DNA from 2 places in the Cupriavidus sp. GW821-FHT02F09 genome. Region 2 is predicted to be linked to the other one. Evidence: predicted binding sites of a transcription regulator. Region 2 holds the regulator's gene; the other holds the start of a gene.
What was found. The regulator NrdR, encoded in region 2, represses ribonucleotide reductase genes. The targets are predictions, from matches to a motif close to CACNANATNTNGTG.

Region 1 (7,393 bases), on a different contig from region 2:
GATGACGCGCTTGTCGGCGGCGTTCACGCGGCGGTCCGTCGGCGCGTCGGACGCCGGCAGGTTGCCGAGGATACCCGTGCCTGCCGGCTGCGTGGCGGCCGGCGGCAGCACGCCGTGCTGGTCGACAGAGCGTGCGGCAGCAGGCGTGGCGGTGGGATTCGGCGCGGGCTGCGGGGCAGCCTGCGGGGTGGCTTGAACGTCGTCGTCCCAGCTCAGCATGGTGTGGTTCTCCGTGGAATGCTTTGGTTTGCCGCCGTCCTCGCCGCGCAAGCGGCGCGGCGAGGATCAGGGCAGGTAATGACTTACTGGCAGGCGACTTACTGGCAGGCTTCGCACTCGTCGAAACCGGCGTCGCCCGGGCGCATCGTGCAGACCGCGCCTTCGGCTTCCGGCATGGCCGGCGCGGAGGCGGCGGCCTGGTCGATGCCGGCGGCGCTGATGCCGCCGTCGCTACCCGACGACACGGCGTTGAGCGAGCCGCGCGACACGGTGGACTTCTCCACGTGGGTGGCTGCCATCGTGCGCAGGTAGTACGTGGTCTTCAGGCCGCGCAGCCAGGCCAGCTTGTAGGTGTCGTCCAGCTTCTTGCCCGAGGCGCCGGCCATGTAGATGTTGAGCGACTGGGCCTGGTCGATCCACTTCTGGCGGCGGCTGGCGGCTTCCACCAGCCAGCTCGGCTCGACTTCGAAGGCCGTCGCGTAGATGTCGCGCAGGTCTTGCGGAATGCGGTCGATGCGCGCCAGCTTGCCGTCGAAGTACTTCAGGTCGGCGACCATCACTTCATCCCACAGGCCGCGTGCCTTCAGGTCGCGCACCAGGTAGTCATTGACCACCGTGAATTCGCCCGACAGGTTGGACTTGACGTACAGGTTCTGGAAGGTCGGTTCGATGCAGGCCGACACGCCGATGATGTTCGAGATCGTTGCCGTCGGCGCGATCGCGATGCAGTTCGAGTTGCGCATGCCGTGCTGCTTGATGCGCGCGCGCAGGCTGTCCCAGTCCATGGTCGAGGAGTGATCCACCTCCAGGTAGCCGCCGCGTTCTTCGGCCAGCAGCTTGAGCGAGTCCTGCGGCAGGATGCCACGATCCCACAGCGAGCCTTCATAGGTGCTGTAGCGCCCGCGTTCTTCCGCCAGCTCGCTGGAGGCGCGGTAGGCGTAGTAGCACACCGCTTCCATCGAGGTATCGGCGAACTGCACCGCGGCGTCGCTGGCGTACGGCAGGCGCAGCATGTGCAGGCAGTCCTGGAAGCCCATGATGCCCATGCCGACCGGGCGATGGCGCAGGTTGGAGTTGCGTGCCTTCTCGACCGCGTAGTAGTTGATGTCGATCACGTTGTCGAGCATGCGCATCGCGGTGCGGATGGTCTTCTCGAGCTTGGCGTGATCGAGCACCTGGGTGCCGTCGGCCTGTTGCTTCAGGTGGGCGACCAGGTTCACCGAACCCAGGTTGCAAACGGCGATCTCGCTGTCGTTGGTGTTGAGCGTGATTTCCGTGCACAGGTTGGAGCTGTGCACCACGCCCACGTGCTGCTGCGGGCTGCGGATGTTGCACGGATCCTTGAAGGTGATCCAGGGATGGCCGGTCTCGAACAGCATGCCCAGCATCTTGCGCCACAGCTGCAGGGCGGGGATCTTCTTGAACAGCTTGAGCTCGCCGCGGGCGGCCTTGGCTTCGTAGCCCAGGTAGGCTTCTTCGAATGCCTTGCCGACCAGGTCATGCAGGTCCGGGCAGGTGGCGGGCGAGAACAGGGTCCATTCGCCGGCTTCCATCACGCGCTTCATGAACAGGTCGGGAATCCAGTTCGCCGTGTTCATGTCGTGGGTGCGGCGGCGATCGTCGCCGGTATTCTTGCGCAGCTCGAGGAATTCCTCGATGTCCAGGTGCCAGGTTTCCAGGTAGGCGCAGACCGCGCCCTTGCGCTTGCCGCCCTGGTTGACCGCCACGGCGGTGTCGTTCACCACCTTCAGGAACGGCACCACGCCTTGCGACTTGCCGTTGGTGCCCTTGATGTGCGAGCCGAGGGCGCGCACATTGGTCCAGTCGTTGCCGAGACCGCCGGCGAACTTCGACAGCAGCGCGTTTTCCTTCAGCGCCTCGTAGATGCCTTCCAGGTCGTCCGACACGGTGGTCAGGTAGCACGACGACAGCTGCGAGCGGCGGGTGCCCGAGTTGAACAGGGTCGGCGTGGACGACATGAAGTCGAACGACGACAGCAGCTGGTAGAACTCGATGGCACGGGCTTCGCGGTCCTTCTCGCCCAGCGCCAGGCCCATCGCCACGCGCATGAAGAATGCCTGCGGCATTTCAATGCGGGTCTCGTCGATGTGCAGGAAGTAGCGGTCGTACAGGGTCTGCAGGCCCAGGTAGTTGAACTGGAAGTCGCGCTGGGCGTCCAGCGCCGCGCCCAGGCGGGCCAGGTCATAGGTGGCCAGCTTCTCGTCCAGCAGCTCGGCTTCGATGCCGCGCGCGATGAACTTGGGGAAGTAGTCGGCGTAGCGCGACACCATCTCGGTCTGGGTCACTTCGGCGCCCAGGATTTCCTTGCGGATGGTGTGCAGCAGGATACGCGCGGTGACCTGGCTGTAGGCCGGGTCCTTCTCGATCAGGGTACGCGCGGCCAGGATGGCGGAGTCGTAGACCTGGGTCATCGGCACGCCGTCGTACAGGTTCTTCAGCGTTTCCTTGAGGATCGGCTCGGCGCTGACGGCATCGCCAAGGCCCGAGCAGGCGTTGTCGATCAGGCCATGCAGCGCGCCCAGGTCCAGCACGCGGGCCACGCCCGCATCGGTCACGTTGAACGTGGCGCCGCCTTCCTGCACGCGGGCCACCGCCTGGGCGTTTGCCTGGGCGCGTTCCTGGGTGCGCTTTTCGCGGTACAGCACGTAGGCGCGGGCCACTTCATGCTCGCCCGAGCGCATCAGCGCAAGCTCGACGTGATCCTGCACGTCTTCGATATGGAAGGTGCCGCCGTTAGGGCGGCTGCGCAGCAGCGCGCGGACCACGTTCTGGGTCACTTGCTCGACCACTTCGCGCACGCGCGCCGAAGCGGCGCCCTGCCCGCCGTTGACGGCGAGAAAGGCCTTGGTCACCGCTACCGAGATCTTGCTCGGCTCGAACGCCACGACGGCGCCGTTACGTCGGATGATCTTGTAGTCCTGGTAGCTGCCAGCGGCGGCAGTAGCGGGGCTCGACTGCGCGTTCGCTGCTGCACCGGCGGCGGCGGCGCCGGTGGAAAGTTCGTTCTGGGCTGTCTGCATGAGGAACTCCTGTTCTGACCCGTGTTTTATGAGTGACAAAGAGTCCCGGGCAAAATGCGCAAAAAGGCTCTGACACGCCGGCCGGTCTTACCCGGGAGGGCGCGCTGCTATTGCTGGATTCTGCTGGAACTCTTGTGATGCGCCGGCCCTTCGGTGGACCGCAGTCATTGCTGCGGCGGTAACTGCACACCTAGGCCGGCTCCCCGAAAGCACCACTAGATCTAGTGGTCGATGCGAAAAACTGGACTAAGTATAGTGAAACGGGGCGGATTCACCAGTCTTGACAAGCGCCTTTTTGGCGCGAATTCCAGTACCGGCATGGCATGCGGCGCTGCGCCATACCCGCTAGCCCAAGAGACGCAAGGGAATCCGCCCGACGGTTCGTTACCGCACCGTGACGCGAAATTTTTTTGATTGACCTGACCTCTTCGATAGGCGCGGACTTTATCAGGGTTTTCCCCAGATTGCGGCTATCCCCTAGACCTCGCTTGCAGCCCTTGCCTCAGGGCTGTTCTTTGCGGTAAGGCAGTTGTGCGGGCGCCACGCCGGCTGCGGCGGCAAAACCCGCCCAGTCGAAATGTGGTCCCGGATCCGTCTTGCGTCCTGGCGCGATATCGCTATGCCCCGCCACGGCCCGCACCGGATAAGCGCCTAGCAGGGCACGCACCAGCGCTGCGGTGGTGTGGTATTGGGCCAACGTGAACGGCTGGTCGTCGCTGCCTTCGACCTCGATGCCGATGGAGAAGTCGTTGCAACGGGGCCGGCCGAAGAATTCGGACTGGCCTGCGTGCCAGGCGCGGTCCAGGCAAGACACGAACTGGACCAGCTCGCCCCCTCGCGTCACCAAAAAATGCGCCGACACCCGCACTTGATGGATCGTCTCGAAAAACGGATGGCGGGACGGGTCGAGACGGTTCAGGAAAAAGGCTTCGATATCGCCGCTGCCGAACTGCCCGGGCGGCAGGCTGATGTTGTGGATCACCACCAGGTCCACCGGCGTGTGCGCGGGCCGGGCGTCGAAATTGGGGGACGGCACGTGGCGCGCGGCGGGCACCCAGCCCGCCGGGTCGGGGACGAATGGCGAGTTGGGCGCGAACTTGGCGGCCGGGTCGTGGTCAGGCATCGCGATCTCCATCCGCCGCCAACAGCCCGTCGCGCAGCGCTTCTCTGGTTTCGGCGGCACCGTCGGCCGGGTCGTCGCGGCCCTCGCGGATGCCAAGCTGCTGGATGCGGTAGCGCAGCTGGCGAAAGCTCAGGCCCAGCAGCGGCGCGGCGGCTGTCCGGTTGAAGCCGGTCTGCTGCAGCGCCTGTAGGATCAGGTCGCGCTCGAGCGCTTCGAGCCGGCCGGGCAGGTCGATCGGGAAGGTGGCACGGCAAGCGTCTGCGGCCGCCTCCGCGGCGCGAGACGCCGCAGGTTGCGCAAACAGATCGGGCTGCGCGCCGCCCCGGGAGTCGGCCCGCGCATCGTACGCAAGCTCCTGCATGGTGTCGGGCCGCAAGCCGGACGCCGCCGGCGCGCCAGCCGGCGCAGCCGCCGAAGCCAGGTAGGCGTGCGGCGCGGGCGGGCGTGGCATGGCCGTATGGCCCATGCCCGCGTCCAACTGGCCCAGGTCGTCCACCTCGATGGTATTGCCCTCGGCGAAGGCATAGGCGCGCTCGAGCAGGTTCTCCAGCTCGCGTACATTGCCCGGGAACGCATAGTCGGACAGCCGCTGCAGCGCGGCCACCGCCAGCCGCTTGGGATGGGGATCGCCATAGCGCACCGCCAGGTGTTCCAGGATGGCGCTGGCCAGCACCGGGATATCCTCGCGCCGCTCGCGCAGCGTGGGCATGCGCAGCGCCAGCACGTTGAGGCGGTAGAACAGGTCCTGGCGGAACTGGCCGGAGGCGACCATCGCGGAAAGATCCTTGTGGCTGGCACACAGCACCCGCACGTCCACGCTCTCCTCGCGGCTCGCGCCGATCTTGCGCACGCGCCGTTCCTGCAGCACGCGTAGCAGCTTGACCTGCATCGCCAGCGGCAGGTCCGCCACCTCGTCGAGCAGCAGCGTGCCGCCATTGGCAGCCTGGAAAAAGCCGCCGCGCTCGGCGTCGGCCCCGGTGAAGGCGCCTTTCACATGGCCAAAGAACTCCGACTCCATCAGGGTCTCGGGGATGGCGCCGCAATTGACCGCGATAAAGGGATGCGCCGCGCGCGCGCTGACTGCGTGGATGGCACGCGCCGCGCGCTCCTTGCCACTGCCGGACTCGCCGCTGATGACGATCGGCGCCATGCTGCGCGCCAGCCGCGAGAGCGAGCGCCGCACCTCATGCATGGCCGGAGAATGGCCGGGCAGCAGGTTGACGGCGCGGTCCACGGTTTCGTGCGCCCCGCTGCCGCCGTCACCGCCCTCCACACCCTCGGCGCCATCACGCTGCTGGCGCCCCAGCGCATTCAGGATCAAGCTGCGCAGCTGGTCCAGCGAGACCGGCTTGGCGATGTAGTCGAAGGCGCCCGCCTTGAGCGCCTCCACGGCGTTGTCCGCGCTGCCGTAGGCGGTGATCACGGCCACCGGCACCCGCTCCGGCGCGCTCGATAGCTGGCGCACGATATCGATGCCCAGCCCGTCGCCCAGCCGCATGTCGGTCAGCACCAGGCTATAGCGGCGCGCGGCGAGCTGCTGGCGCGCCTCGGCCAGCGAGCCGGCCAGCACGACATCGTGGCCCATGCGGCGGATCGAGATATCGAGCAGTTCTCGCAGGTCGGCCTCGTCGTCGATGACGAGAATCGGGTCGGGGCCTGGCGTCTTGATTGGCATGGGTCTGCGTCTGGCGATCTGGCGAAGTGAAATCGGGGCGGCTAAACGACGAGAGACTGGCCGCGTGGCCGGTCAAACCAGCGCGGCTCAGCCACCCGCGCTGTCCGGCGCTTCGATGCGCAAGGTCAGGACAAAAGCCTTGGCCGGCAGTGTATCGCGTGCGGCGGGCGCCAGCATGCCGGTCTGCGCCAGCAGCGCATCGATCGAAATCGTGCCATAGCGCACCTGGGCGTCGTTGGCGCCGCAAAGCTCGCGTGCCATGAACAATCCGAGGCCGGTGCCCTGGGCGTTGCTGGTAAAGAAGGGCTCGAACAAGGTGCGCTGGTGCTCGCGCGACACCTCGACGCCATCGTTCCAGACGATCAGCTCGGCATGGTGCTGGTCCAGCGCATGGGCCAGCAGGCGGATCGCCCCGGGCAGGCGGCTGCAATAGCGCCAGGCATTGTCGAGCAGGTTGCCAAGCACCTGTTGCAACTGGGAGGCATCGAAGATGACCGGGCGCGCCACGTCCACCGTGAGCCGGATGGCATTGGCGTTGATCTCGGCCGGACGCGGCACGCGCCGCGCGCCGACCGGGTCGTGGTCGGCGGAGCGGGCGCGCATCTCCAGCCGCCAGCGGCCGACAATCTCCGGCAGCGCCTGGTTCAGGTCCACCGTGGTGCGCTCGGTGCGCGGGCGGCGCGACATCTGCAGCACGTCCGACACCACCTGGTCGAGCCGGCGCACATTATCGTGAATGATGCGCAGCAGCCGCGCATCCACGTCGCCCTCCGCGCGGCCCGCCTCGCCCGGGCGCGCGGCCCGGCGACTGGTTTCGGCCAGCAGCTCGCTGGCCTGGCTGATGGCCGCCAGCGGATTGCGGATCTGGTGTGCCACGCTGGCCACCAGGCGCCCCATGGCTGCCAGCTTCTCCTGTTGTACCTGCTCGGCGATGCGCTCCCAGCTTTCGATATGGACCAGCACCGTGTCGCGCATCTCGCTGCGCAGCAACGCCTCGTCCTCCGGGCGCCACGCCATGGCCTCGCTCTGGGCGATGGCCAGGCGCAGCCGCGCCGCCGCCTCGGGCGACAGCTCGTTCCAGGTGCCGGTGTTCATGGCGTTCTGCGCGCTGAGCGAGACCGACATCGAGGACGCGAAGGTGGAGCGCAGGCTGGCCAGCCCCGGCAGCAAGAAACGCAGCCGCAGCCGCGTATGCAGGATGGGGCCGCGCCCCGAGGATGGCCGCGACGGCAGCGGCAGCAATTGCAGGATGCGGGGCGCATCGTCCTTGCTGCGCACCCAGTCGCGCAGCATTTCCATCAACGGCTGCAGGCGGGGGATCTGGCGCAGGTCGAA
Region 2 (7,393 bases):
AATGTTTAGGCTGGTTGCGCAGAACGGCTCAGAACCGGACGACTTCCTGCACCAGGACCTTGGTGTTCGGATTGGCTCCGTAACCAATGGCGGTTACGCGGAAGACATAGCGGGTGGCGCCGGAGCGCAGGCTGCCGTCGGCGATGTCCGGAAGGGATTCGATGATGTAGCGCGGTTGCTTTGACACATTCCCGGCGGTCAACGCTGCCTGCTGGGTCATTTCGCCGAGGGTGACGGAGCGCGCGCCATCTTCGATGTAGCGTTCCCATACCGGTTGTCCCGAGGTGGCCGGTATGCAGAAGCCCTTGAAGCTGGCGACATCGCAGGTGTCCGACGCGCCGGTGCGGCCGCTCAGGGCGCGCGTCATGCTGATATCGGTGCGCGCATCCCGCAAAGCCGCTTCCGCCGCCTGCAGGGCGATGTTCTGGTCGCGGGAGTTTCGCGCCATGCGTTCGCCGGAAAGGCTGGTCAGGCTGGCAGACAATCCCAGCATCGTCAGGATCACGAGAAACAGGAGCACCACGATCAGTGACATGCCGCGTTGCGTGCGCACTGGGGCGCCGCGGCAGGTCATGGGACGCTCGGGTCGGTTGTTCATCTCTGGCCTAGTTCAAGCGGTTGCGTACTGCGATATAGAACGTGAAATGCTTGCGCAGGCGCCCGTCCACAGGCAGTTGCACGACGCTGCCTGCATCGCTGGCGGGTGCCACGTTGGCGGGCGCATAGGCTGTGCCGAAGTGATTCAATGTGGTTGAGAGCGGCGCGGGGTTGGTCAGGCTGTCACCGACCAGCACCACAGAAACCATCATCGCCCGGACATTGGCCATGACGGCGACACCCGGCGGTACATAACGATTGATCGCCTGGTCGCCATCGGTGTCCTCGCCCAGCAGTACCTGGAAGCGCTCCACGCCGGGGAATAGGGGGGTGGTGGTGCCATTCGCGGTGCACTGTAGCCACGGCATGCCAGATGCATCGCTGGCGATCGAGAAGGTTTCCGCCTGCAGCACGATATTGCTGACACCTTTGCCGGTGCAGTCGACGATGGTGCCGTCAGGGTTTGGCGTCGGCACGGACGCGCCGGCGGCCAGCGCGTCCGAACCGAAATAACGGAACGTCAGCGTGTCGCTTGTGTTAGTGCCGGTGTCGTTGGTCGCGTCGATGGTGTTGGCGTTGGCAAAGGTGGTGTCTGCCGGGAAGTCGTTGTAGCCGGCCTGGCGCACGTCGCGCTGGAGCAATTGAGCAATCGCGCGCGCGTTTTCCTGGATGCCGGCCAGGTCCGTCTGCGTGCCGTAGGACGCCCGCTGCGACAGGTAGAAGGACGAGATCACGATCAGCAGCAGCATGCTGATGACCAAGCCGACCATCAACTCGACGAGCGTAAAACCGCGCGCGCGGCGCGCCAGTTTGCGGCCTGCCTTTCTCATGGTACGAACGCCGTGACAAAACGTTGATAGACCGGATCCTGGTTAGTCGGCACCTTATCTTCCTGCCACCAGATCTTGATCGCGTAGGGGGCACCGCTTGCGTTGTCGCACTGTGGATTGGCCGGCGTGCCGTCGTCCGGCGTGCTGTCGATGCAGACGGTGCCGAGGCCGCCGGGCAACGCGGTCGCCGTGTCGTCGAGCCAGGCTTTGTAGCTGCTTGCGGCCATCTGGGCTGGCGTGCACCCTGCGGTAGTGAAGCAGGCGACCGTGGTCAGGCCGACGGGCTGGTTGTAGGCACCCGCGGTCATCGCGGCCGCGTTGCTGCGTATCTGGTCAGCAAGGTTGTAGGCCAGCACGGTAGCGATGTTGCGCATGGAGGCGGTACGGCCATCGACGAGTGTGCGCAACTGCAGGGTGGCCAGTGCTAGCACGCCGAATGACAGCACCACGATCGTCACCAGGGCTTCGATGAGCGTGAAGCCGGAAGCGGGGTGACGCCGGCTGAGCATGCGTTTTGGATGCGTTATCTTCATGGCATCAAGGGCAAGCGACTTGCTGCGAGGTGGGCTTGCCGCTGCCCGTGAGCGAGATGCGTTGGCCGGCGCTGGTCGATGACTTCTCGCAGAACTGCCAGGAGCCAAGCGAATCTGGCGCGCCCCAGGAGCGCAAACGGATGCTGGTGGCGCCGGTGCTCAAGCTACTGGCCACGATGACCATGGAACTGGCAGGCGGATCGCTTTTGCGGATTACCTCTTCGCCGTTGCTAATGATGTTGTCGCCATTGCTGTCGACAAAGACCACGCGGCGCTGGGCCCAGTCACGGGTGCAGTTGGTGCCGTCGGCGGTGGGGCAGACGGTGATTGTTGTATTGCGACGTGCTGCTTCGCTACGGGCGATCTCCACGTCGCTGATCAGATTGGATGATTCCGTCGTCATCCTGCTGCGATGGATGAAGGCGCTGAAGTTCGGAACTGCTGCTGCCGCCAGGATGGCGAGAACCGAAAGCGCCACCATCAGCTCGATGAGAGTGAAGCCGGCTTGCCGAGTGGCGCGTAGCGCAGAGGGGAGGGGGGAGAGGTTGGCAGCGCGCCGGAGGGCGTAGGGGCGTGAATCGGCCAACGCTGCCCATGCACTGCGCAGCGCTTTCCCCGGTGCCCACGATAGCCTGGTGCGCACAAGTGCAACCAAGCCCGCTGCCGCAAGGCAGGAAGGCTGACCCATGTTCGACTCCCGTCCGAAAACTGTTTTTTTTCTTGTTGGCGTATTTCGCCTCTCCGGGCGAGTCCACCGTACCTTCCGTTTTTATATAGGAAGGTAGTGCAGATTAAACAACTTTCCTTGGAAGTCTGCTACCCCTTCCGTGGGGTAGACGCCGAAAACTCATCCAGCATGTCGCGGAATTCCGACACATCCTCAAAACTCCGATACACCGAAGCAAACCGGATATAAGCAATTTTGTCCAACCGGCGCAGCTCGCGCATGACCAGTTCCCCGACCTGGCTGCTGGGGATTTCCTTCTCGCCGAGGGCGAGCAGTTTCTCTTCGATGCGGGTGATGGAGGCGTCGATGGCTTCGGCCGAGACCGGGCGCTTGCGCAGGGCGAGGCGCATCGAGTCTTTCAGCTTGTCGCGGGTATAGTCCGCGCGGGAGCCGTTTTTCTTGACGATGGCGGGGAAGAACAGCTCGATCCGCTCATAGGTGGTGAAGCGGCGGTCGCAGGATTCACAGCGGCGGCGGCGGCGCACCGTATCGCCTTCTTCCGACATGCGCGTGTCCAGGACCTGGGTGTTGGAGTGAGCGCAAAAAGGGCATTTCATGCCTGACCACCTCGAAGTATGAGCCGGGGCGCGTGCCGCGCAGGCAGCGTTTTGTCATTCTGTGTCGCGCCGGGCTGGGTTGGCAAGGCCCGCCGCAGGCGCGGCGCGCGCCGCGGCGGGGCTGCCGGCCACCCGCGCGTGGCGGGTGGCGCTGGGCTTTAGCCGTAGACCGGGAAACGCTTGGTCAGGGCTGCCACTTGCTCGCGCACGCGCGCGATGTTGGCCAGGTCGTGCGGGTTTTCCAGCACGTCGGCGACGAGGTTGGCCACCAGGCGGGCTTCTTCTTCCTTGAAGCCGCGGGTGGTCATTGCCGGCGAGCCCAGGCGGATGCCCGAGGTGACGAACGGCTTTTCCGGGTCGTTGGGGATGGCGTTCTTGTTGACGGTGATGTGTGCTTCGCCCAGGACCTTTTCGGCTTCCTTGCCGGTGATCTGCATCGCGCGCAGGTCGACCAGCATGACGTGGCTTTCGGTGCGGCCGGAGACGATGCGCAGGCCGCGCTCGATCAGGGTTTCGGCCAACACGCGGGCGTTCTTGACCACTTGCTGCTGGTAGGTCTTGAACTCGGGCGACAGGGCTTCCTTGAACGCGACTGCCTTGCCGGCGATCACGTGCATCAGGGGGCCGCCCTGGATGCCGGGGAAGATGGCCGAGTTGATGGCCTTCTCATGCTCGGCCTTCATCAGGATCACGCCACCGCGCGGGCCGCGCAGGCTCTTGTGGGTGGTGGTGGTGACGAAGTCGGCGTGCGGCACCGGGTTGGGGTACTCGCCGGCGGCGATCAGGCCGGCGTAGTGGGCCATGTCGACCATGAACAGGGCGCCGATGGACTTGGCTACCTTGGAGATGCGTTCGAAGTCGATGCGCAGGGCGAAGGCCGAGGCGCCGGCGATGATCAGCTTGGGCTTCTTTTCCTGCGCCAGCTTTTCCAGTGCGTCGTAGTCGATGTCTTCGTTGGCGTCCAGGCCGTAGCTGACCACGTTGAACCATTTGCCGCTCATGTTGAGCGCCATGCCGTGGGTCAGGTGGCCGCCTTCGGCCAGGCTCATGCCCATGATGGTGTCACCCGGCTTCAGGGCGGCGAAGAACACGCCCTGGTTGGCCTGCGAGCCGGAATTGGGCTGCACGTTGGCGGCTTCGGCGCCGAACAGTTGCTTGACGCGGTCGATGGCCAGCTGCTCCACGACGTCGACGTACTCGCAGCCACCGTAGTAGCGCTTGCCGGGATAGCCTTCGGCGTACTTGTTGGTCAGTTGCGAGCCTTGCGCGGCCATCACGGCCGGCGAGGTGTAGTTTTCCGAGGCGATCAGCTCGATGTGCTCTTCCTGGCGCTGGTCTTCCTTCTGGATGGCGGCAAAAAGCTCGGGGTCGATCTGGTCGATCGTATAGCGGCTGCGTTCGAACATGGCGAAAACTCGTCTGAAAAAAGGGGAATTCCGAATGGCTTCGGGGTAGGGCGCGCGGGGAAGGCACAGGCGACCGGCGCTGGACGCGTTAGCTATCCGGCGCAGGGCGCACCCTGCTTCCCATTCGCTGCCCAGGCGAGCGGCAGGCGCTTGAAACATCGCGCCAGAGAACTTTGCGCTTCCTCGTGGTAGTGCCCACTGACTTCGCCAGTCGCGCAAGATGGAATGGTTGGCGGCAGTTTAACGCGAGGCGCTGGCCCGCTGCAAGACGGTGCTGCGGGGCCAAAGACCGAAAGTCAATGCCTTGTCCGTCAGGTAATGTAATTGTTGTAATGTCGGGCAAGGGTTTACACCGGGTCGGGCTGGCTGCCGTTACAATCGCGGCCATGAGCAACAATGTGTGGGCCTTGCGGGTGTACTGGGAAGACACCGACGCGGGCGGCGTAGTGTTCTACGCCAATTACCTCAAGTTCTTCGAGCGCGCCCGTACCGAGTGGCTGCGCTCGCTTGGCATCGAACAGCAAGCGCTGGCCGATGAGTCGGGCGTCGTCTTCATCGTCAGAAGCACGGCGGTGGACTACAATGCCCCCGCCCGTCTGGACGACTTGCTTGAGATCCGGACACAGATTGAACGGGTTGGCCCGGCGTCGGTCCAATTCGCCCAAGAAGCTTGGCGTGGTGAGCAATTGCTGGCTACTGGCGCCATCCGGGTTGGGTGTGTTGATCGTAGCACATTTCGCCCGACTCCCATTCCCGCTCCCGTCCTTGCAACCATCAAGACCGCTCGATGAATCCCGTGACCGTCACGCAAGACCTGTCGATCATTTCGCTGGTGCTGCACGCCAGTGTGCTGGCACAGGCCGTCATGGCCCTGCTGCTGGTGATGTCCCTGTTCTCGTGGACATATATTTTCCGCAAGCATTTCTCCCTGCGCGCCGCGCGGACCCAGACCGAGGGGTTCGAGCGCGACTTCTGGGCCGGCGGCGACCTGCAGGCCCTGTACCAGAGCGCAGCCAACAATCGTCACAACACAGGCGCGCTGGAACGGATCTTTGAGTCCGGCATGGGCGAGTACCTGAAGGCGCGCGAGCGCAACAATGACGCCGGCGCGCTGCTCGATGCCGCACGGCGTGCGATGCGCGCGGCCTATCAGCGTGAGATGGATGTGATGGAGTCGCATCTTCCGTTTCTGGCGTCGGTAGGTTCGGTCAGCCCGTACATCGGCTTGTTCGGCACCGTATGGGGGATCATGAACGCCTTCCGCGGCTTGTCAAATGTGCAGCAGGCAACGCTTGCGGCCGTGGCGCCCGGCATTGCGGAGGCGCTGGTCGCCACCGCTATCGGCCTGTTCGCGGCGATTCCGGCGGTCATTGCCTACAACCGCTACGCCACCGAAGTGGATCGCCTAGCCATCCGCTTCGAGAGCTTCATGGAAGAGTTCCTGAACATCCTGCAACGGCAGACCCGCTAAAGCGCCGAAGCCACCAACGTCTTCGGTCAAGGAGAACCAGCAATGGCAGCGATACAGCGCCGTGGCGGCTCGCGCCGCCGGGCCAGTGCCGACATCAACGTCGTGCCTTACATTGACGTGATGCTGGTGCTGCTCGTCATTTTCATGGTGGCGGCACCGATCGTGAATCCCGCCGTGGTTGACCTGCCCAGCGTGGCCAACGCCACCCAGCAGCAAAAGGCCCCCCCCATTGTCGTGACCGTGCATGAGGACGGCGCACTGACCGCGCGCGGCAAGGATAACGCCGGCAACAGCTTTGAGCGCAAGCTCGACAAGCAGGGCCTGATCGACTTCGTGCATCAGCGCCAGAACGAGAATCCCGATCAGCCGGTGGTGATCGCCGCCGACCGCTCGGTCAAGTACGAGGCCGTGCTGGACGTCATGTCAGTGCTCAAGGCCGACGGCGTGAAGCGCGTCGGCCTGATGGTCAAGCCCAAGTAAGCACCGCCCCACGCGATGAAAACCGCCGCCTATCCTTATCAGCCGGCCCCGGAGCGGGGAACCCTGCGTTCCTTCCTGCTCGCGGTTTTCATGCACCTGTTGCTGGGCATCGTGCTGTATTTCGGCGTGCACTGGCAGAGCAGCACCCCGGTGGGCGCCGAAGCCGAGCTCTGGGATGAGATCCCGGCCACTACCGCACCGCCGCCCCCGCCGCCTCCCGCACCGCTGCCCGTCGTGCAAGCCCGTCCCGCGCCTCCTGCGCCAGCGGTGAGGTCTCGTGCCGAAGAAGACGCCGAGATCGCCCTCCAGCAGCAAAAGCGCCGCCAGGCCGAGGCCGCCGCCCGCGAAGAGGCGCGCCAGCAGGCCGACCTGCGCGCGCGCCAGGAAGCCGAGCGGCAGGAAGCGGCCCGCAAGGAGGCGGCCCGCAAGGATGCGCAGCACAAGGAAGACCTGCGCCGCGAAGAGCAACGCCGCGAAGAACAGAAGAAGGACGAGCTGAAGAAAGAGGCCCAGCGCAAGGAAGACGCACGCAGGCAGGCCGCGCTGCAGGAGCAGCGCAAGGAGCAGGTTGAGCGCGAGCGTAAGGAAGCTGACGCCAAGGCCCGCGCCGAGGCCAAGAGCCGTGCCGAGGCTGACGCCAAGGCAAAGGCAGCCGCCGACGCCAAAGCCAAGGCTAACGCCGAGGCCAAGGCCGCCGCCAACGCGAAGGCCAAGGCCGATGCGGATGCCAAGGCCAAGCGCGACGCCGCTGCCAATGCCCAGCGCCACAGTGAACTGGCGCGGCTGCAGGCC

Region 1: a site for NrdR is predicted at 3,474-3,487, ahead of AC07XB_RS18595 (ribonucleoside-diphosphate reductase subunit alpha). Genes of this name have one in related genera too.

Annotation. Positions count from the first base shown of each region.
Region 1 is NZ_JBWKVH010000015.1:77,459-84,851, reverse strand. Features, by position in the region: gene AC07XB_RS18600 (ribonucleotide-diphosphate reductase subunit beta) at 1-219, opposite strand, end outside; gene AC07XB_RS18595 (ribonucleoside-diphosphate reductase subunit alpha) at 318-3,260, opposite strand; gene ampD (1,6-anhydro-N-acetylmuramyl-L-alanine amidase AmpD) at 3,763-4,383, opposite strand; gene AC07XB_RS18585 (sigma-54-dependent transcriptional regulator) at 4,376-6,058, opposite strand; gene AC07XB_RS18580 (sensor histidine kinase) at 6,146-7,393, opposite strand, start outside.
Region 2 is NZ_JBWKVH010000005.1:92,073-99,465, forward strand. Features, by position in the region: gene AC07XB_RS07830 (pilus assembly PilX family protein) at 29-535, opposite strand; gene AC07XB_RS07835 (PilW family protein) at 606-1,427, opposite strand; gene pilV (type IV pilus modification protein PilV) at 1,424-1,936, opposite strand; gene AC07XB_RS07845 (GspH/FimT family pseudopilin) at 1,965-2,648, opposite strand; gene nrdR (transcriptional regulator NrdR) at 2,777-3,244, opposite strand; gene glyA (serine hydroxymethyltransferase) at 3,403-4,650, opposite strand; ZMP/ZTP riboswitch at 4,773-4,875, opposite strand; gene ybgC (tol-pal system-associated acyl-CoA thioesterase) at 5,037-5,441, shown strand; gene tolQ (protein TolQ) at 5,438-6,121, shown strand; gene tolR (protein TolR) at 6,164-6,601, shown strand; gene tolA (cell envelope integrity protein TolA) at 6,617-7,393, shown strand, end outside.